One region of the Acidovorax sp. GW835-FHT14B10 genome, then DNA from elsewhere that is predicted to be linked to it. Evidence: predicted binding sites of a transcription regulator. Region 1 holds the regulator's gene; each other region holds the start of a gene.
The links. Region 1 encodes sigma-54, which starts transcription at its own class of promoters, with help from an activator protein. Its sites were predicted from a motif close to TGGCANGNAANCTGCTTT; they were not measured.
Positions count from the first base shown of each region.

Region 2: a site for sigma-54 is predicted at 2,901-2,918, ahead of nirB (nitrite reductase large subunit NirB). Genes of this name have one in related genera too.
Region 3: a site for sigma-54 is predicted at 2,605-2,622, ahead of AC1Q5S_RS15870 (CmpA/NrtA family ABC transporter substrate-binding protein). Genes of this name have one in related genera too.
Region 4: a site for sigma-54 is predicted at 2,542-2,559, ahead of AC1Q5S_RS15945 (ANTAR domain-containing response regulator). Genes of this name have one in related genera too.

Region 1 covers NZ_JBXAGC010000012.1:13,249-18,377, forward strand. Annotated here, with positions in the region: gene AC1Q5S_RS10910 (SPOR domain-containing protein) at 1-309, shown strand, start outside; gene AC1Q5S_RS10915 (thiol:disulfide interchange protein DsbA/DsbL) at 388-1,044, shown strand; gene lptA (lipopolysaccharide transport periplasmic protein LptA) at 1,142-1,789, shown strand; gene lptB (LPS export ABC transporter ATP-binding protein) at 1,801-2,568, shown strand; gene AC1Q5S_RS10930 (RNA polymerase factor sigma-54) at 2,568-4,157, shown strand; gene AC1Q5S_RS10935 (acyl-CoA thioesterase) at 4,233-4,661, shown strand; gene AC1Q5S_RS10940 (THUMP domain-containing class I SAM-dependent RNA methyltransferase) at 4,848-5,129, shown strand, end outside.
Region 2 covers NZ_JBXAGC010000021.1:32,209-37,337, forward strand. Annotated here, with positions in the region: gene nirD (nitrite reductase small subunit NirD) at 1-229, opposite strand, end outside; gene nirB (nitrite reductase large subunit NirB) at 297-2,744, opposite strand; gene AC1Q5S_RS15825 (efflux transporter outer membrane subunit) at 3,111-4,619, opposite strand; gene AC1Q5S_RS15830 (efflux RND transporter permease subunit) at 4,616-5,129, opposite strand, start outside.
Region 3 covers NZ_JBXAGC010000021.1:46,514-51,642, forward strand. Annotated here, with positions in the region: gene AC1Q5S_RS15860 (ABC transporter ATP-binding protein) at 1-90, opposite strand, end outside; gene ntrB (nitrate ABC transporter permease) at 186-1,136, opposite strand; gene AC1Q5S_RS15870 (CmpA/NrtA family ABC transporter substrate-binding protein) at 1,182-2,438, opposite strand; gene AC1Q5S_RS15875 (hypothetical protein) at 2,828-2,965, opposite strand; gene AC1Q5S_RS15880 (zinc-binding dehydrogenase) at 2,972-4,024, opposite strand; gene AC1Q5S_RS15885 (acetoacetate--CoA ligase) at 4,059-5,129, opposite strand, start outside.
Region 4 covers NZ_JBXAGC010000021.1:61,104-66,232, reverse strand. Annotated here, with positions in the region: gene AC1Q5S_RS15955 (efflux transporter outer membrane subunit) at 1-1,196, opposite strand, end outside; gene tsaD (tRNA (adenosine(37)-N6)-threonylcarbamoyltransferase complex transferase subunit TsaD) at 1,403-2,446, opposite strand; gene AC1Q5S_RS15945 (ANTAR domain-containing response regulator) at 2,570-3,196, shown strand; gene AC1Q5S_RS15940 (MetQ/NlpA family ABC transporter substrate-binding protein) at 3,273-4,058, opposite strand; gene AC1Q5S_RS15935 (MarR family winged helix-turn-helix transcriptional regulator) at 4,577-5,083, opposite strand.

The DNA.
Region 1 (5,129 bases):
GCCGACGCCAAGCCTGCCGCCTCGGCGGACCCGCTGGGCGACCTGGCCAAGGCCAGGTCGGCGGCGGTCGATCCGTTTGACTATTTCGTACAGGCCGGGGCGTTCCCCACCCAGTCTGGGGCCGATGCGCAGCGCGCCAAACTGGCCATGCTGGGCTGGGAAGCCCGCGTGAGCGAGCGCGAACAGAATGGCCGCACCATGTACCGCGTGCGCGTGGGCCCGTTTTCCAAGCGCGACGATGCCGAGCAGCTGAAGGAAAAGCTGGAAGGCGCCGGCGTCGAGTCCGCGATGGTGCGTGTCCAGCGCTAGGATGTTCATCGCCATCGCCTGAACTTTTTCGTGGGGGCGTTCTCACACCCCCAGACCAGAACAAGGAGTGTCCCCGTCATGAAACGCCGCGAGTTTTCCCTGTCCACCGCTTCGGTGGTTGCCGCTTCCGCCCTGACCCTGCCGCTGGCCACGCCGGCCATGGCGCAGGCGCGCCAGTTCAAGGAGGGCAAGGACTACACCAGGCTCGCCAAGCCCCTGGCGCCGGATGCGCCCGCCGGCAAGGTCGATGTGATCGAGTTCTTCTGGTACAGCTGCCCGCACTGCAACTCCTTTGAGCCCGCGCTCGATGCCTGGGTCAAGGCAGCCCCCAAGGATCTCAGCATCCGTCGCATTCCCGTGGCTTTCAATGCCAGCTTCGTACCCCAGCAAAAGCTGTATTTCGCGCTCGAAGGCATGGGCAAGCTCGACACCTTGCACGCCAAGGTGTTCCGCGCCATCCACGTCGAAAAACTCAAGCTGGCCAAGGACGAGGACATCTTCGCCTGGGTGGCCCAGCAGGGGGTGGACGCAGCCAAGTTCAAGGAGGTCTACACCTCCTTCACGGTGTCCAGCCAGGTGCGCCGCGCCTCGGCGCTGCAGGAGGGCTATGGCGTGGAAGGCGTTCCTTCGATGGGCGTGGCCGGCCGGTTCTATACCGATGGCACCATGGCCGGCAGCATGCAGACCGTGCTGCAGGTGGTGGAGTATCTGGCGGGCGTGGCGCGCAAGGGTTGATGCCACATTTGCCCCCGTTCGAGAGGCCCGCGTTTGCGGGCTTTTTCATGGGCGCCAGCGCTGTGCGTGGCTACAATGAACGCAAGATTTGTGCCTCATGAAAAAAAGATACCTCCCGATCCTGCTGCTCTCGGCCCTGGCCTGCGCCCCTGGCGTGGGCCATGCCGAAAAGGCCGACCGCAACAAGCCCATGAACATCGAGTCCGATGCGCTGCGCCACGATGAGCTCAAGCAGACCAGCGTGTTCACGGGCCGGGTGGTCATGACCAAGGGCACCATCGTGCTGCGCGGTGCGCAACTGGATGTGCGCCAGGATGCCGATGGCTACCAGTACGGCGTGGTGACGGCCGAACCCGGCAAGCGCGCATTCTTCCGGCAAAAGCGCGACACCGTGGCCGGTGCCCCGGACGAGTTCATCGAGGGCGAGGGTGAGGTCATCGAGTACGACGGCCGTGCCGACAATGTGCGCTTCATCACCCGTGCCGAAATGCGCCGCTACCGGGAATCGGTGGTGACCGATCAGCTCTCGGGCGCCGTCATCGTCTACAACAACCTCACCGACGTGTTCACTGTCGATGGCCAGAAGAAATCGGCCAACAGTGCAGCGGGTGAAGCGCCGGCCCCCGGCGGGCGCGTGCGCGCCGTGTTGTCGCCCAAGGAGCAGCCTCCTGCCGCTGCCCCAGCCCCTGCGGCCAGCGGGCCGGTGCTGCGCCCCAGCAACACCCTCGGCGGCGCAAGCAAGTGAGTGCAGCGACCGTGAACACAAGCCCTGACACCCAGGCGGGCAGCCGCCTGGAAGTCGCGCACCTCGAAAAGTCCTATGGCAGCCGCAAGGTCGTCAAGGATGTGTCGCTGGTCGTGCAAAAGGGCGAGGTAGTGGGGTTGCTCGGTCCCAATGGCGCGGGCAAGACCACTTCGTTCTACATGATCGTGGGCCTGGTGCGCTGCGATGGCGGTGACATCCGCATCGATGGCCACTCGGTGGCGGACATGCCCATCCACCGGCGCTCGCGTCTGGGGCTGTCCTATCTGCCGCAAGAGGCGTCGATTTTTCGCAAGCTGAACGTCGAGGAAAACGTGCGCGCCGTGCTGGAGCTACAGCGGGGCGACGACGGCAAGCCGCTCGCCAGGAAGGAGATCGAAGCACGCCTCACCGCCTTGCTGCAGGAGTTGCGCGTGGACCATCTGCGCGAATCGCCGGCCCTGGCCCTGTCGGGCGGCGAGCGCCGCCGGGTCGAAATCGCCCGCGCGCTGGCCACCCAGCCGCGCTTCATTCTGCTCGACGAGCCCTTCGCCGGCATCGACCCGATTGCCGTCATCGAGATCCAGCGCATCATCGGTTTCCTGAAGGCCCGTGGCATCGGTGTGCTGATCACCGACCACAATGTGCGCGAAACGCTGGGCATCTGCGACCACGCCTTCATCATCAGCGACGGCCGCGTTCTGGCGCAGGGCACGCCCTCCGAGATCGTTGACAACGCCGAAGTACGCCGGGTCTATCTCGGCGAGCACTTCAGAATGTGATGAAACCCGGTCTCTCGCTGCGCGTTTCGCAGCACCTGTCGCTCACACCCCAGTTGCAGCAATCCATCCGGCTGTTGCAGCTGTCCACGCTGGAGCTGTCGCAGGAAGTCGAGCAGATGCTCGACGAGAACCCTTTTCTGGAGCGCACGGCCGAGGAAGCGCCACGCGAGGAGTTCGGCCTGGACGCCGCCGACACGCCCGCGCAGGCCGACGACTACAGCGCCGACGATGCTCTGTTTTCAGGGGTTGCCAGCACAGGCAACACAAGCGTTGAAAACCCAAATGATGCTGAGCCGGCCAGCGCCGGTGCGGACGAGCCCGACTGGAGCGGCGACGGCACGGTGGAAATGGCGCCCAATGACGCCGAATGGGGCGGCGATGCGCCCGCCCGCAACCGCAACGACGCCGAAGGCGACGAGGCCGACGCCACCGAGCTGGCCCGCTCGCACGAATCACTGACGGCCTTCTTGCACCGCCAGGCGCTGGCGCTGCGCCTGTCCGAAGTGGACCGCGCCGCGCTGCGCTTTCTCATCGAATCGCTCAACGACGACGGCTACCTCGAAGAACCGCTCGAAGAGTTGGCCATCGGCCTGGCCGGGCCGGACGATCTGGAGCAGATCGAAGAACTGGTGCACCGTTTCACCGTGGCCCAGCGCCTGCTGCAAAGCCTGGAGCCCGTGGGCGTGGGCGCGCGCGGCCTGGCCGAGTGCCTGACCTTGCAGCTCAAGGCCCTGGCCGCCGACGAAGACAGCGAGATCGATCCTGCGACCGTGCAGACCGCGTTGCGCGTGTGCCAGCAGCCGCTGGAGATGCTGGCCCGCCGCGATATCCGCCGCCTGACGCAGGCGTGCGGCGATGGCGAAGAGCGCACGCGCGCCGCCATGGCGCTGATCGCCCGCCTGGAGCCGCGCCCGGGCCGCCGCTTTGCCGATGTGGAGCGCAACATCATCGTGCCCGACGTCATCGTGCGCAAATCCGGGCGCGCCAACGGGCGCGATGGCCAGCACAACTTCATCGTGCAGCTCAACCCCGACGTGATGCCCCGCCTGCGCGTGCACGACATCTACGCCGGCGCCCTGCGCGGCCACAAGGGTGGCGAGGGCCACCAGGGCATGCAGCAGCGCCTGCAGGAGGCGCGCTGGTTCATCAAGAACATCCAGCAGCGCTTCGACACCATCCTGCGCGTCTCGCGCGCCATCGTCGAGCGGCAAAAGAACTTCTTCACCCACGGCGAGCTGGCCATGCGCCCGCTGGTGCTGCGCGACATTGCCGACGAGCTGGGGCTGCACGAATCCACCATCAGCCGCGTGACCACCGCCAAATACATGGCGACGCCGATCGGTACCTACGAGCTCAAGTATTTCTTTGGCTCGGGCCTGGGCACCGAAACCGGCGGCAACGCATCGAGCACGGCGGTGCGCGCGCTGATCAAGCAGTTCGTGGCGGCCGAAAGCCCCGCCAAGCCGCTGTCCGACAGCCAGATCGCCGAGATGCTCAAGGAGCAGGGCATCGAGTGCGCGCGCCGCACGGTGGCCAAGTACCGCGAGGCGCTCAAGATCGCACCGGCCAATCTGCGCAAGGCGCTGTAGCCTTCTTTGGGGCGCGTGCCTGCCACAGCGTGCCCTGTTTGCTGTTTTTTCTCCCGTCACCCCGCTTTCCACGCCATGGCCCGTATCGTCTTCGACCTTCCCGCGCATTTCGGCTTTGCCACCGAACTGCAGATCTACATCAGCCACGTGAACCAGGGCGGGCACCTCGACAATGCGCAGCTGCTGAGCCTGGTATCCGAGGCGCGTGTGCGCTTTTTCCAGTCGCTGGGTTTCCCCGAGGCCGATGTGGGTGGCCTGTCCATCGTGGTGGGTGACATCGTGGCGCAGTACCGGTCTGAAGGTTTCCATGGTGAAACCATGCGCGTCGAGATGACTCCGGTGGATTTCAACCGCTATGGTTTCGATCTGGTCTTTCGCATGACCGAGAAAACCCAGGGCCGCGAAGTGGCGCGCGGCAAGACCGGTATCGTTTTCATCGGCAAGACCGACCGCAAGGTGGCACCGATTCCCGAATCCATCCGCCAGCTGCTGCTGCAGGCCTGAGAGGCTGAGAGTCTTTCATCCATGCCCGCCTTGCACGCCAAAACACACCGGCTCGTCGTTGCAAATACTCGCCATAGCCCGAGCTATGGCTGCGTTTTGCGCCTAGATCCGGCGCGTTTTGACATGCCTTGCAGACACGGCCGAAAAACTCTCAGCCTCTGAGCGCGTATCCTTTCGGCCAGTCTTATGAACCAACTCCAACTTTTTCTGCCCTGCGCCGCCGGCGTCGAGGGCTACCTGGCCGACGAGGTGCACGCCATCACCGGCCTTACCGGGCAAGACCTGCTGGTCGGCCGGGGCGGCGTGCTGCTGCGCGCTTCGTGGCGCGATGCGCTGCTGCTCAACCTGCACAGCCGCCTGGCCCAGCGCGTGCTGGTGCAACTGGCGCACCGACCCTACCGTTCCGAGAGCGACCTCTATGGCATGGCCAGCGACGTGGCCTGGGAGATCTGGTTCACCACGCGCCAG
Region 2 (5,129 bases), on a different contig from region 1:
CGTCGCACAGGCCAATGGTCCAGTTGTGCATGGGGCAGGCCACGCTGGTGCCGAAAACAATGCCCTGGCTCAGGGGGCCGCCCTTGTGCGGGCAGCGGTCGAGCAAGGCAAAGATTTCGTTGGACGCGCTGCGGAACACCGCCACGTCCAGGCCTTTTTCGCGGGCCACGCGGCGCGAGCCCAGCACGGGGATATCGTCCACGCGGCAGATGGATGTCCATTCGGTCATTGCTATTCCTTTGTGGCTTCTTGCGCCTGTCGGTAAAACGCTGAGGGCACTTTTGAGATGAAAACTTTCAGACCGCGGCGATCGGGATGAACTGCCGCTGGTCTACCGCCGCCTTGTCCAACTCGAACCACGGGTCGGGCTCGCCGTCGAGCGCGAACTGCAGCTGCTCCCACAGCGCCTGGCGGCCGGCGTGGTCTTCGAGGATGCGTTTTTTCACGTAGTCGAGGCCCACACGGTTCACGTAGTGCACCGTGCGCTCCAGGTACCAGCCTTCCTGGCGGTACAGCTCGCAGAACGCGCCGGTGTACTCCAGCACTTCCTCGGCGGTTTTCAGCTTGGTGAAGAAGTGCGCCACCTCGGTCTTGATGCCGCCGTTGCCGGCCACGTACATCTCCCAGCCGCTGTCCACGCCGATGATCCCCACGTCCTTGATGCCGGCCTCGGCGCAGTTGCGCGGGCAGCCGCTCACCGCAAACTTGACCTTGTGCGGCGCGTACATGCGCCACATGGCACGCTCCAGGTCCTTGCCCATCTGCGTGCTGTCCTGTGTGCCCATGCGGCACCACTCGCTGCCCACGCAGGTTTTGACGGTGCGCAGGGCCTTGGCGTAGGCGTGGCCGCTGGGCATGCCGATGTCCTTCCACACCGCCTGCAGGTCTTCCTTCTTCACGCCCAAGAGGTCAATGCGCTGGCCGCCCGTCACCTTGACGGTGGGAATCTGGTATTTGTCCACCGCATCGGCAATGCGGCGCAGTTCGTCGGCCGTGGTCTCGCCCCCCCACATGCGCGGGATCACGCTGTAGGTGCCATCCTTTTGAATGTTGGCGTGGCTGCGTTCGTTGATGGCGCGGCTTTGCGGGTCATCCTTGGCGTCCTTGGGCCAGGTGCTGATGAGGTAGTAGTTGATGGCCGGGCGGCAGGTGGCGCAGCCGTTGGGCGTCTTCCACTCCATGAAGTGAAAGACATCGGCAATGGACAGCAGCTTGTTGGCGCGGATCGCCTCGCGCACCGCCTGGTGGCCATGGTCGGTGCAGCCGCAGATCGCCTTGGTCTTGGGCGTGGCGCTGTAGTCGCCGCCGGCCGTGAACATGATGATCTGCTCGACCAGGCCCGTGCACGATCCACACGATGCACTGGCCTTGGTGTGCTTGCGCACTTCATCCAGCGTGAAAAGGCCCTTGTCCTTGATGGCCTTGCAGATGGCGCCCTTGGTCACGCCGTTGCAGCCGCAGACCTCGTCGGTGTCGGCCATGGCGGCGGCCTTGTTCTGGCCCTGGTGGCCTGCATCGCCGATGTTGCTTTCGCCAAACATCAGCTTGTCGCGGATGTCGGTCACCGTGCGGCCGTCGCGCAGCAGCTTGAAGTACCAGGAGCCGTCCACCGTGTCGCCGTACAGGCAGGCGCCCACGAGCTTGTCGTCCTTGAGCACCAGCTTCTTGTACACGCCGCCAAAGGGGTCGCTCATCACGATCTCTTCGGTGTTCTCGCCGCCCTGGAAGTCGCCTGCTGAAAAAAGGTCGATGCCCGTGACCTTGAGCTTGGTGGACGTGAGCGAACCCTGGTAGCGCCCGATGCCGAACTCGGCCAGGTGGTTGGCCAGCACCTTGCCCTGCTCGAACAGCGGGGCCACCAGGCCATAGGCAATGCCCCGGTGCGCGGCACATTCGCCCACGGCGTAGATGCGCGCGTCGGTGGTGGTCTGCAGCGTGTCGCTCACCACGATGCCGCGGTTCACATGCAGGCGCATCTTTTCGGCGAGCTGCGTGTTGGGGCGGATGCCCACGGCCATCACCACCAGGTCGGCCGGCACCTCGGTGCCGTCCTTGAACCTGACGCTGGCCACGCGGCCCTCGGCGTTGCCCACCAGCTCCTGCGTCTGCGCCTTCATCAGAAACTGCATGCCGCGCTCGGCCAGCGACTTCTGCAGCATCTTGCCGGCCACATCGTCGAGCTGGCGCTCCATCAGCCAGTCGCCTACATGCACCACCGTCACCTGCATGCCGCGCTTCATGAGGCCGTTGGCGGCCTCCAGCCCCAGCAGGCCGCCGCCGATGACCACGGCGTGCTGGTAGGTGGCGGCCGCGTCGATCATGGCCTGCGTGTCGGCAATGTCACGGTAGGCCAGCACGCCCTTTAAATCCTTGCCGGGAATGGGCAGGATGAACGGGTTGGAGCCCGTGGCCATGATCAGGCGGTCGTATTCGGCGGTGATGGTTTCGCCCGCGGCGTTGGCGGCATGCACGGTGCGGTGCACGCGGTCCACGTCGGTCACGGTAAAGCCGGTGTGCAGCGTGATGTGGTTGTCCTGGTACCAGGCCCAGTCGTTGAGGATGATCTCGTCAATCGTTTGCTCGCCCGCCAGCACGGGAGACAGCAGGATGCGGTTGTAGTTGGGGTGCGGTTCGGCACCGAACACCGTGATGTCGTAGAGGTCGGGCGCAATTTTCAGCAGCTCTTCGAGCGAGCGGACGCCGGCCATGCCATTTCCCACCATCACCAGCCTGGATTTTTTCATCGTGACCCCCGTAGGCGTTTCGGAAAAACAAAAAGGCGTCCGCACGGTGCACCGGCTTCGCAGCCAGTACTCCCGCAGGGACGCCATCGTCTTCGTCAGCCCGATCCGCCATTGCACCGGGCTCAACAGGTGGCCTACCTTGGCCACGCCCAGGGTTATGCAAGGCCTGTGCCAGCGATGGTGAAAATGGGTGGTGTAAGGTAAATCATGCGGTATCGCTTATTTGAAAAGCGTTTTAAGCTATCAATTTGGAAGCAATATCGGAACCGATGTCGATATCGGTGCAGGGCCTGCGTGGCGGCCGTGCCAGCTTGGTGCATGGGCAGCCCAGGGGGATTCCCCGTCGGGTGGGGCGAAAGCGCCCCTTCAGGCGCCGGGCGTTGCCGTACCGTCCGTGGTGTCGTCGCTCCAGCCACCCCCCAGCACCTTGTACAGCGTGATCCGGTTGGCCTGCTCGGCCAACAAGAGCGCAATCAGTGTCTGCTGCGCGCTGTAGAGAGAGCGCTGGGCGTCCAGTACCGGCAGGTAGCTGTCGGCGCCCAGGCGGTAGCGGGCTTCGGACAGCTGCAGCGCCTTCAGCGTGGCGGCCTGCAGCGATTGCTGGGCCTGCAGGCGCTCGGCCAGCGTGGCGCGGTCGGCCAGGGCATCGGCCACTTCGCGGAACGCGGTCTGCACGGCCTTTTCGTACTGGGCCACGGCGGTGTCGCGCGCGGTTTCGGCGATCTGCAGGTTGGCGCGGTTGCGGCCCGCATCAAAGATGGGCAGGCGGATCTGCGGCGCAAAGCTCCAGGTGCCGTTGCCGCCGTCGAACAGGCCCGAGAGCGCATTGCTCGCGGTGCCCGCCGACGCCGTGAGCGCGATGCTGGGAAAGAACGCCGCCCGTGCCGCGCCTATGCTGGCGTAGGCGCCGCGCAGGGTGTATTCGGCCGCGCGCACATCGGGGCGGTGGAGCAGCACCGACGAGGGCAGATGGGCCGGAATCGCCAGCAGCGCGGCGGCGGGTGGCGCGAGGGGGGTTGTGGGCTCTGTGGATGCCGATGCGGCCGTGTCAGCACTCTCGGGCAGCAGCGCGGCAGGCACGGGCGCACCCACCAGCAGGGCCAGCGCATTGCGGTCGCGCGCCACCTGGCTGGTGAAGGCGGCCACGTCGGCGCGGGCCGCGTCCACGGTGGTCTGGGCCTGCGCCAGCGTGAGGCCCGAGGCCGCACCCAGCGCGTGGCTGCGCTCGGTCAGTGCGTACGACTTCTGGCGGCTGCGCAGCGTGTCTTGCGCCAGTTGCAGGCGCCGGCCATCGGCATCCAGCGTGAGCCACGCATTGGCCACCTCGGCCACCAGGCTCAGCTGCACGCTGCGGCGGCTTTCGGTGGTGCGCAAGAATTCCTGCAGTGCGGCCTCGTTGAGGCTTTTCACGCGGCCAAACAGGTCGATCTCGTAGCTGCTGAACCCGAGCTGCGCGCTGTACTGGCTGCTGGTGGGCGAGCGGCCACCGGTGGTCAGGTCCTGGGCGGTGCGCGTGCGCGTGCCGGCGCCGGTGGCGCCCACGGCGGGGAAGCGGCTGGACTGCTCCACGCCGTATTGCGCGCGGGCTTTTTCGATGGCCAGCACGGCCACGCGCAGGTCCCGGTTGTTCTGCAGCGCCAGCGCCACCAGCTCGCGCAGGCGCGGCTCCTGCAGGAAATCCTGCCAGCCCATGGGGCCGGAGTCGGGCACAGGAGTGCCGGGTTGCCCCTCTGTGCCCGGCAGCGTGGCCGGTACGGGCAGCGCGGGGCGCAGGTAGTCGGGTGCCAGACTGGTGCAGCCCGCCAGCGCCAGCAGTGCCAGCAGCGCCAGGGCGCCCACGGTGTGGCGGGGTGCGATCAGGGGGGGGCGGCTCATGCGGGGGCTCCCGTTTCATTGGCCAATTGTCTGGCTGCGCGGTCGGCAAAGTAACCGCGAATCAGCACAAAGAACACCGGCACAAAAAAGATGCCCAGCACGGTGGCCGACACCATGCCACCCAGCACGGCCGTGCCAATGGCCTGCCGGCCGCCGGCGCCGGCACCCGTGCCCAGGGCCAGCGGCAGCACGCCAAAACCAAAGGCCAGCGAGGTCATCAAGATGGGCCGCAACCGCAGGCGCACGGCCTCCAGCGTGGCGTCCACCACGCTGCGGCCGCGCTCTTGCAGCTGGGTGGCAAATTCCACGATCAGGATGGCGTTCTTGGACGACAGCCCCACGGTGGTGAGCAGGCCCACCTGAAAGTACACGTCGTTCGGCAGTCCGCGAAAACCGATGCCCAGCAGCGCCCCGACAATGCCCAGCGGCACTACCAGAATCACCGAGAACGGCACCGACCAGCTTTCATACAGCGCGGCCAGGCACAAGAATACGAACAGGATCGACACC
Region 3 (5,129 bases), on a different contig from region 1:
GCGCAGTGCCGGGAACAGGCCCTTGGCTGTCTTGAACGTCTGCTCGACGCCCTGGACCTCGATGAACTTGGTGGTGAGAGATGTATGCATGAGGTTCTCCTGGTTTTTCCGAGGCCACCGTGGAACCGGCTTTGCCGGGCCACTGGTGGCGCCCCCTGGAGGGGGTGACGCGCCGCAGGGGTGGGTCAAGTCCTCACCTCTTCGAACGTGAAGGCCGTGGCCAGCTTGACCAGGGCGTATTCGAGCAGCAGCCCGACGATGCCGATCACGAAGATGGCGATGATGATGTTCTTGACGTTGAGGTTGTTCCACTCGTCCCACACCCAGAAGCCGATGCCCACGCCGCCCGTCAGCATCTCGGCCGCCACGATCACCAGCCACGCCGTGCCCACGGCCAGGCGCACGCCGGTCAGCATGTAGGGCAGCACCGAGGGGAACAGGATCTTGGTGAGCACCTTCCACTCGCTCAGGTTCAGCACGCGGGCCACGTTCAGATAATCCTGCGGCACGCGCTGCACGCCCACGGCGGTGTTGATGACCATGGGCCAGATCGAGCAGATGAAGATGGTCCAGATCGCGGCCGGGTTGGCGCCCTTGAACACCAGCAGCCCGATGGGCAGCCAGGCCAGCGGCGACACCGGCCGCAGCAGGCTGATGAGCGGGTTGAACATGCGCGCCAGGAAGGCAAAGCGCCCGATGGCGAAGCCTGCCGGAATACCCACCAGCGCCGCCAGCCCAAAGCCCACGGCCACGCGCTGCAGCGAGGCCAGCACGTTCCAGCCCACGCCCTGGTCGTTGGGGCCGTTGCGGTAAAAGGGGTTGCTGAACACTTCCAGCGCCTGCAGCCAGGTCTCGTGCGGCGTGGGAATGCTGCCGCCCGTGCTGGCCGACACCAGGGCCCACAGCCCCACCAGCAGCCCCAGGCCGAGCGCGGGCGGCAGCACCGCGAGCCAGAAGGCCCGCGAGAGCGCGGCCCCGTCGCGCGCGGAACGGGCTGGCGTGGACGAATGGGTCGGTTTGGATGCTTTTACGGCTGAAGTGCTTGCGGCTTGAGCGTTGTTTGCTATGTTTGCGATAGCGGTTGACGGTGTTGCTGGTGCGTGCTCCAGCGGCGAGTGGAAGACTGCGCTGACCATGGTGATCTCCTGCGTGCTTGGCGTGCGGGGGGATGGGGCCGGGCGTCAGGCCTTGATCTTGAAACCATCGGCGTACTTGGTGGGGTCCTTGCCGTCCCACACCACGCCGTCGATGAGTTTGCTGGTGCGCAGCGCGTCCTTGGGCACGTTGACCTTCAGGGCGCCGGCGACCGACCGGTACAGCTCCACCTGGTTCACCTGCCTGGCCACGGCCAGGTAGTCGGGGTGGCTCTTGAGCAGGCCCCAGCGCTTGTGTTGCGTGAGGAACCACATGCCGTCCGACAGGTAGGGGAAGTTCACCGCGCCGTCGTTGAAGAACTTCATGTGGTTGGGGTCGTCCCAGGTCTTGCCCTGGCCGCCACCCACGCCGTTGCTGTAGCGCCCCAGGATGCGCTGGTTGATGGCATCCACGCTGGTGTTCACATAGGCCTTGCCGGCAATGGTTTCGGCCATCTTCATCTTGTTCGACAGGCTCGCGTCGATCCACTGGCTGGCCTCCAGCACCGCCATCATCACGGCGCGCGTGGTGTTGGGGTGCTTCTTCATGAACTCGGCCGTGGTGCCCAGCACCTTCTCGGGGTGGTCGCGCCAGATGTCCTGCGTGGTGTTGGCCGTGATGCCGATGCCGTCCATGATGGCGCGGTGGTTCCAGGGCTCGCCCACGCAGAAGCCGTCCATGTTGCCCACGCGCATGTTGGCCACCATCTGCGGCGGCGGCACGGTAATCAGCTTGGCGCCCGACAGCGGGTTGATGTCCGCCGCTGCCAGCCAGTAGTGCATCCACATCGCGTGCGTGCCCGTGGGGAAGGTGCCCGCGAAGGTGTATTCGCGCTTCTCCCTGGCCATCAGCGCCGCGAGCGAGGGGCCGTCCACCGCGCCCTTGTCGGCCAGTGCCTTCGACAGCGTGATCGCCTGGCCGTTGTGGTTGAGGGACATGAGCACCGCCATGTCCTTCTTCGGGCCCGCCGTGCCCAGGTGCACGCCGTACACCAGGCCGTAGAGCACATGGGCAAAGTCCAGCTCGCCGTTCACCAGCTTGTCGCGCACGCCGGCCCAGCTGGCTTCCTTGGTGGGAATGATGGTCACGCCGTATTTCTTGTCGAAACCCAGCACCGAGGCCATCACCACGCTGGCGCAGTCGGTCAGCGGGATGAAGCCGATCTTCACTTCCTTCTTCTCGGGCGCGTCCGAGCCCTGGGCATGCACCAGCGCGCGCAGCGCGGGGCTTACGCCCACGGCGCCCACGGTGGCGGCCTGCAGTACGGTGCGGCGGTTGAGGCGAGTTTTGAGCAGATCGGTCATGGGGCTTCCCTGGTGGCGTGACAAACAAAAAAGGCGTCCTCACACCGCGCCTGGCTGCGTCATGCAGTTGTGCGCGGGTGGGGACGCCTTTGTCCGGTTTCTGGCCGCATCCGCCCGCCGTTGGGCAGAATCGCCATTGCAGACCTGTGAGGGTCTTGCCTAATGCATTGCAAGCCCTGTGCCAGCTGGTGGAAGTGATTTTTGCTATTGAATGATGAGCGTACTGCGAAGTATTTACCGGCACTGCAGGCCTTTCTTTCTGAAAGAGACCGGGGGAGGCAGTGCACCGGTGTTGTGCTGCGCACCATCAGGGCGCGGGGAGCTGAGGGCTGAAAACGGCCACGATCTGCCGTTCGTGACTGATCGGTTTCTGGCGCAGCTCTATGCACTCAATCCACAGTCCCAGTTCGCGGCGTGAACGTAGGCCAGCGGTTGTAGCCGACTTCAGGATCGTTGGCCCGCAGCGTCTGGATGAAGTGAACCTCAAACATCGCCGAAAGGCTGGCAAGGCCGTCGCCCGCGTCCATGCGTTCTTACTCGTGATGTGCATCATGGCCGTCGATGCGCAGGGCCACTTTGCCGAATTGCGCACCAGACTCCAGCTGGTTGAGTGCAGCGTGGATATCGTCCAGCGCATAAGTGCTGTCGATCAGCGGGCGCAGGCTGGTGCGATCCACGAAGCCGAGCATGTCGTGGAACTCCCCATAGCTTCCCAGGCTGGAGCCGAAGATCTGTAACTGGCGCACGAAGAGGCGGCGCAGGTCGGCACCGGGTTGATCTCCTGTGGTGGCGCCGCAGGTGACGAGTCGGCCGCCGCGCACCAGCGATTTCATGGCCGATGGCCAGGTGGCCGCACCCGTGTTCTCGAACACCACGTCCACTCCCCGACCGCCTGTAAGGGCCATGGCCTGTTTCGCGACATCCTGGGTCTGGCTGTTGATTCCGTGATCGGCCCCTATCGCAAGGGCGCGTTCGAGCTTGGCGTCGTCGCGCGAGGTCACGAACACACGCGCGCCGATGGCCCTGGCCAGCTGCAGGGCGGCCAACGAGACGCCGCCGCCGATACCGAAGACCAGCACCGTTTCCCAGGGCTGCAGGCGCGCCTTGGAAAACAGCATGCGCCAGGCCGTGAGGTGGTTGACACCGAGGGCGGCCGCCTCGGCAAAAGTCAGGTGGGCGGGCTTGGGAAACACCTGTGTCGCCGGCACCTGAATCCATTGGGCGAACGTGCCATCGCGGTGCTCGCCCAGGAACTGGATGCGCGTGCACAGGGCGCTGTCGCCGTGCAGGCAGAACTCGCAACGGCCGCAGGCCACGCCGGGGTGAATGACCACCTCCTGGCCCGGGCGCAGCAGCGGATCGCTGGCGTCGCAGGCGTCCACCACACCGGCCGCGTCGAGGCCCAGGATCTGCGGCAGGCGGTGCGTGATGCCGGCGCCACTGTTGCGCATGTACAGATCTACCTGGTTGAGGGTGGCGGCCTGCACGCGCACGCGCACCTCGCCGGGTGCGCGCTCTGGGAGGTGGTGTTCACGCACCTCGACCACTTCGTTGCCGCCATGGCCGGAAATGAATGCTGCTTTCATGGTCTGGTTTGTCCTCGTGAAGTACCGTTCAAGATCAAAGCGCCGTCCCGCCCGGGCCGCCAAGGTCCAGCGCCTTGGCGTACGTGGCGAAGAAGTCCAGGCTGTGGGGGTTCTGCATGGCGTCCGGGCTGGCCACCTGGGACAGGCGGGCGCCCAGCAGCAGTTTGCGCACCGGCACTTCCATCTTCTTGCCGCTCAGCGTGCGCGGAATCTCGCCCACCTGGACCACCGCATCGGGCACATGGCGGCCCGATGCCTTGGTGCGGATCTGTTGCCGGATGCGCTCGGTCAGGGAGGCGTCCAAGGCCACGCCCGGCTGCAACACGACGAACAAGGGCATGAAGGAGGGGCGCCCCAGGTACTCCAGGTCCACGACCAGGCTGTCAAGCACCTCGGGGAGTTCCTCCACCACCCGGTAGATTTCCGCCGTGCCGATGCGGATGCCGTAGCGGTTGATGGTGCTGTCGGAGCGGCCATAGATCACCGAGCTGCCATAGGGCGTGAAACGAATCCAGTCGCCGTGGCGCCATACCCCGGGGTATATCTCGAAGTAGCTCTCGCGGTAGCGCCGTCCGTCGGGATCGTTCCAGAAGTACAGCGGCATCGACGGCATCGGCTGGGTGATCACCAGTTCGCCCACCTCGTCGATCACCGCCTGACCCTGTTCGTTGAAGGCGTAGGCGGCCACCCCCAGCTCCGCGCACTGGATCTCTCCGGCATGCACCGGCAGGGTGGGCGCGCAGGCGACAAAGCAGGCGGCGATGTCCGTGCCGCCGCTGACCGACGCCAGCCAGACGTCGGGCTTGACGTCGCGGTACACCCATTCAAACGCATCCACGGGCAGGGGTGAGCCCGTGGAGAGGATGGTGCGCAGCTTCCTCAGCGGCGCGTAATCCCGGGGGCGCAGCCCGTCCTTCCTGTGCGCGATGAGGACGGCCGCCCCCGTGCCGAACACGGCGACTTCCTGCTCGTCGATGAACCGCCAGAGGGTGTCGCCACAGGGCCAGGAGGGATGGCCGTCGTACAGTACGATGGAGGCGCCTGTGACCAGGGCGCCCACCAGCAGGTTCCACACGGCCCAGCCCGTGCTGCCCAGGAACAGCAG
Region 4 (5,129 bases), on a different contig from region 1:
GCGTCGGCGGCCGCCTGCAGGCGCACCAGGCGCTCGCGGTCCCCTTGCAGGGCTGCCAGGGCGTCTTCCACATCCTTGAGCGCCGTGAGCACCGAGGCCTCATAGGCCACGCGGGCCTGCGCCAGCGCCGCCTCCTGCACACGCACCTGCGCCCGCGCCGCGCCGCCGTCGAACACGGGCACCGACACACTGGCCAGCAAGGCGCTGACCACGGAGCTGCCATGGCTGAGGGCGCCCAAGGCGAGGGCGCGCAGGCCCAGATTGCCAGAGATGCTGAAGTCGGGGTAGCGCGCGGCATCGGCTTGCGACACCCGGGCCAGCGCGGCGGCAATGCGCTGCTCGGCGGCGCGCACGTCGGGCCGCTGGCGCAGGGTTTCGGCAGGAATGGCCAGCGCCAGGTCTTGCGCGGGCTGGGGCACGGCGGCGGGCCCTGCCAGCAGCGCATCGAGCGCCAGCGGAGCCTGTCCGGTCAGCACGGCCAGGCTGTGGCGCGACTGCGCCAGGCTCGATGCGAGCGCGGGAATCTGCGCGGCCGTCTGCTCGGCCGCCGCACGGGCCTGCTCGGCCACCAGCGAGGTGGTCAGCCCGGCCTGCAGGCGCCACTGGGTGATCTGCAGCGTCTCCTGCTGGCTCGCCAGGTTGCTGCGCGCTATGGCCAGCCGCTGCTGCAGACCCCGCAGCTCGACGTAGTTCACGGCGGTTTCGGCGGCCAGCGACACCTGCACGTCGGCCAGGCTGGCCTCGGCGGCCCGGGCATCGGCCTGGCTGGCGTTCACGCCGCTGCGCAGGCGGCCAAACACATCGGGCTCCCAGCTGGCGTCAAACCCTGCCTGGAAACTGTTGCCCGTGCTGTTCGACGCCCGGCTGCGCTGCGCCGAGGCCGAAGCCCCCACGCTGGGCAGCAGGCCGGCGGCCTGCACATCCACCTGGGCGCGCGCCTGCTGCAAGGCGGCTTGCGCGCTGCGCACGCTGGTGTTGGCCTGCAAGGCCTGCGTGACCAGCTGCGTGAGCTGCGGGTCGTTGAACCGCTGCCACCATTGCGCCAGGGAGGTGGCGGGCATGTCCGCGGCAGTGGGCGCAGACCAAGCGGGGGGTACCGGGGTCTGCGGCAGCCGGCTGGCGGGTGGCGCCAGGCTGGCACAGCCGGCCAGCAGGGCCACCGCCGAGGTCAACCACCAGGGTGAAACAGCGCCCATCCGGCGAAAAAGGGTGGGCTGCGCGGGGCGCGCCGCGGTGGCAACAGAAGGTTCATTCATGGCGAAGGGGCAGCGTGCATGGCATGCCCCATTGTGTGGTGCAGTCATGTCCTGCCCGCTGCAGCAAAGTGAAGCCCCGGTAAAGCTGCCGCACACTGCACCGGGGAAAAACCTTGCGCAGCGGCGCTGTTCAACGCCCCGGCAATTCAGCCCCCCAGGGCGTCCAGCGGCCAGCGGGGCTTGACGTCGAACGCATAGGCGCGGTTGGCCATCTGCTGGCCCGCCTGCAGCCGCATGGCAGCCGCCATGGCGATCATGGCGCCGTTGTCGGTGCACAGATGCAGCTCGGGGTAGTGCACGCGCACCTTGCCCTGCGCGCAGGCCGCATTGAGCTGGGCGCGCAAATGCCGGTTGGCGCCCACGCCACCCGCCACCACCACACGCTTCAAGCCCGTCTGCTTCAAGGCCGTGAGCGTTTTTTTCACCAGCACTTCCACAATCGCCGCCTCGGTGCTGGCCGCCAGGTCGGGCTTGCGCGCCTCCAGCGCATCGCCCAGCTTCTTGGCCTGGGTGAGCACGGCGGTCTTGAGCCCGGCAAAAGAAAAATCAAGGTTGCCGCTGTGCAGCAAGGGGCGCGGCAGCTTGAAGGCCGCCGGGTCGCCCTGCTCGGCCAGGCGCGACAGCGCGGGCCCGCCGGGGTAGCCCAGGCCCATGAGCTTGGCCGACTTGTCAAACGCCTCGCCCGCCGCATCGTCGATGGTTTCGCCCAGCAGTTCGTAGCGGCCCACGCCGTCCACCCGCATGAGTTGCGTGTGGCCGCCCGACACCAACAGGGCCACGAAGGGAAACTCCGGCGGATCGGCACTCAAAAAGGGCGACAGCAAATGCCCTTCGAGGTGGTGCACGCCCAGCACGGGCTTGTCGAGTGCGGCGCCCAGCGCGCAGGCCACGCCAGCGCCCACCAGCAGTGCGCCGGCCAGGCCCGGCCCGCGGGTGTAGGCCACCACATCCACGTCGGCCAGGCGCTGGCCCGCTTCAGCCATGACGGCCTCGGTCAGCGGCAGCACGCGGCGGATATGGTCGCGGCTGGCCAGTTCGGGCACCACGCCGCCATAGGCCTGGTGCATCTCGATCTGGCTGTGCAAGGCATGCGCCAGCAAGGTGGGCACGGCCACCCCGCCGGTGGAGCGGACCAGCGCCACGCCGGTCTCATCGCACGAAGATTCAATACCCAGGATCAGCAAGCTCATGCCCCGAGTGTAAAACCCGGCACCCGGCCAGCCTGGTCCACCGCCAACTCGCAGCCAGCCCACCCCAGCGTGCACCATCCCGGCGCACCAATATGTGGCATAAATATTGCATGTTTCTGCGGCATGACCGACGCCCTGCGCATTGTGGTGGTGGCCCCCGACCTGGCCCTTGCCGAACCCGACGACGAACACGCCGCCACCCAGGTCGAACGCTCGCGGGCGCTGCGCATTGGCCTGCTGGAAAACAATTTCAACCTCATTGCCACGCTGCCGGCCGATGTGTTCCTGGGCGAGCGGCTGGCCCAGCTGCAGCCCGACCTGATCATCGTGGACGCAGAAAGCGAGGCTCGCGACGCCCTCGAACATGTGGTGATGGCCACCCGCGACGCACGCCGCCCCATCGTCATGTTCACCAACGACGAGGACACCACGCATGTGAAAGACGCCGTGGCCGCCGGTGTGTCGGCCTACATCGTGGCCGGGCTGGCGCCCCAGCGCATCCGCCCCATCCTGGATGTGGCCATGGCGCGCTTTGCACACGAGCAGGCACTGCGCACCGAACTGGCCGACGCCAGAACCGAGCTGCAGGACCGCAAGACCATCGACCGCGCCAAGGGCGTGCTGATGCAGCGCCAGGGCCTCACCGAACAGGCGGCCTACGAAAAGCTGCGCAAAACCGCCATGGACAAGGGCTTGAAACTGGGCGAAGTGGCCAGGCGGATGCTCGACATGGTCGATTTGCTGGGCTGAGGCGCCGACCGTCCAGAAAAAAAGCGCCGCCCGAAGGCAGCGCTTTGCAGGTTGCGCAGCGATCGCGCAGGCGCGCTCAGAACGCCGGGACCACGGCACCCTTGTACTTGTCCTGGATGAACTTCTTCACCTCGGCGCTGTGCAGGGCCTTGATCAGCTTGGCGATGCTGGCATCGTTGGCACGGTCGGCGCGGGCGGCCACGATGTTGGTGTAGGGCGAGTCGGCACCTTCGATGAACAAGGCGTCCTTGGTGGGGTTGAGCTTGGCTTCGATCGCGTAGTTGGTGTTGATCAGGGCCAGGTCCACGTCGGCCAGTGCACGGGGCAGCAGCGGCGCTTCGAGTTCCTTGAACTTCAGCTTCTTGGGGTTCTTGACCACATCGAGCGGCGTGGGCGTGAGGCTCTTGGGGTCCTTCAGCCCGATCAGCCCCTGCTTGGCCAGCAGGATCAGGGCGCGACCGCCATTGGACGGATCGTTGGGAATGGCCACCGTGGCGCCGTCCTTGAGGTCCTTCAGGTTCTTGATCTTGCTGGAATAGGCGCCGAAGGGCTCCACATGCACCTTGCCGCCCGGCACTTGCACCAGGCTGGTCTTGCGGTCCTTGTTGAAGCTGTCCAGGTAGGGCTGGTGCTGGAAGAAGTTGGCATCGAGCTGCTTGTCCTCCACGGCCATGTTGGGCTGCACATAGTCGCTGAACTCCTTGACCTGCAGATCCACACCCTGGGCCTTGAGCTGGGGTTTCACGAAATTCAGGATCTCGGCGTGCGGCACGGCCGTGGCGGCCACTTTCAGTACGTCGGCGGCATGGGCGCTGACGGCCAGGGCGGCGAGGGCCAGTGCGGACAGGGTCTTCTTCAACATGAGGGGGGCTCTTTCAACGGATGAATACACGGCAGGGCCCCAAAAATACGGGATAACCCTGAACTGGACAGCAAGTGTAAACAGCCATGCCACCGGAAGTCGGTTCTTTAGCTATTTCTTGATATAAAAATGAGGTTTTATATACAAGGCAATCCGCTCGCATCTCGTTTGCGCCGGAGATGCTTGACGCAATGCCGGGGCGTCCAATAGCCCGATTTCGCCCCAACCCTGCGGGCAAGTGCCTTGCCGGGCGGTCTGCGGCGTTGCGGCGCTTGCCAATAGCACGGGCTATTGGCTGCGCACCGCGCCTTGCACCCCATTCCGGCAAGGCACTTGCGCGGCCATGAAAAGATCGTGAACACGTTCCGAGACCAACAAGCCCCAGGTGATGCCAGCTGCCACTCGACCGATGAAGGTGCGGGCCAGGCGGGCTGCATCAAGGTGAGCGAGGCCCCAGCCTGCGCGAAGACAGGCCTGCCGCTGCCGCCATCGGGGGCGAACTGGCGGCCTGACGCTTCTCAAACGGGCTCCTCTCCCTCTGCCGCACCCTGCGCGGCATCGATGCGCTGCATGTTGTCCAACAGCTTCAGCAGATAGTGCAGCGCATGCACTTGGTCGCTGACCGAAAAACCCTCCAGCGCCTGCGCGTAGTAGGCCTCGATCTTGACCTGGGCTGCATGCTCCCAAGTGTGGCGCCCTGCCTGCGTCATCGCAACCAGGCGTGAACGCCGGTCACGCCCGTCAGGGGCGCTACTCACATGGCCCTCGCGCTCCATGCGACTGATCAGGCCGGCCAGGTTCTGCCGGCTCATCATCAGATAGCGCGCCAGCGCCCCGATGCTCATGCCCGCGGGCTCGCGCGACAGCGCACCCAGCACCGCCCACTGCTGCGTTGTCAACCCCTCGGATTCGACTGCACGAGAGCCAGTTTTATGCAACATATTTGCACATTGATAGAGTCTGAAGAAAAGCCTGTTGGCCAGTTCAGATTTCGCATAATCTCTTTTACGTCTAGGGTTTTCCATTATTTTCCTCTTGGTTTCCGGTCTTGTTTTCAGGAAATATCAGGCC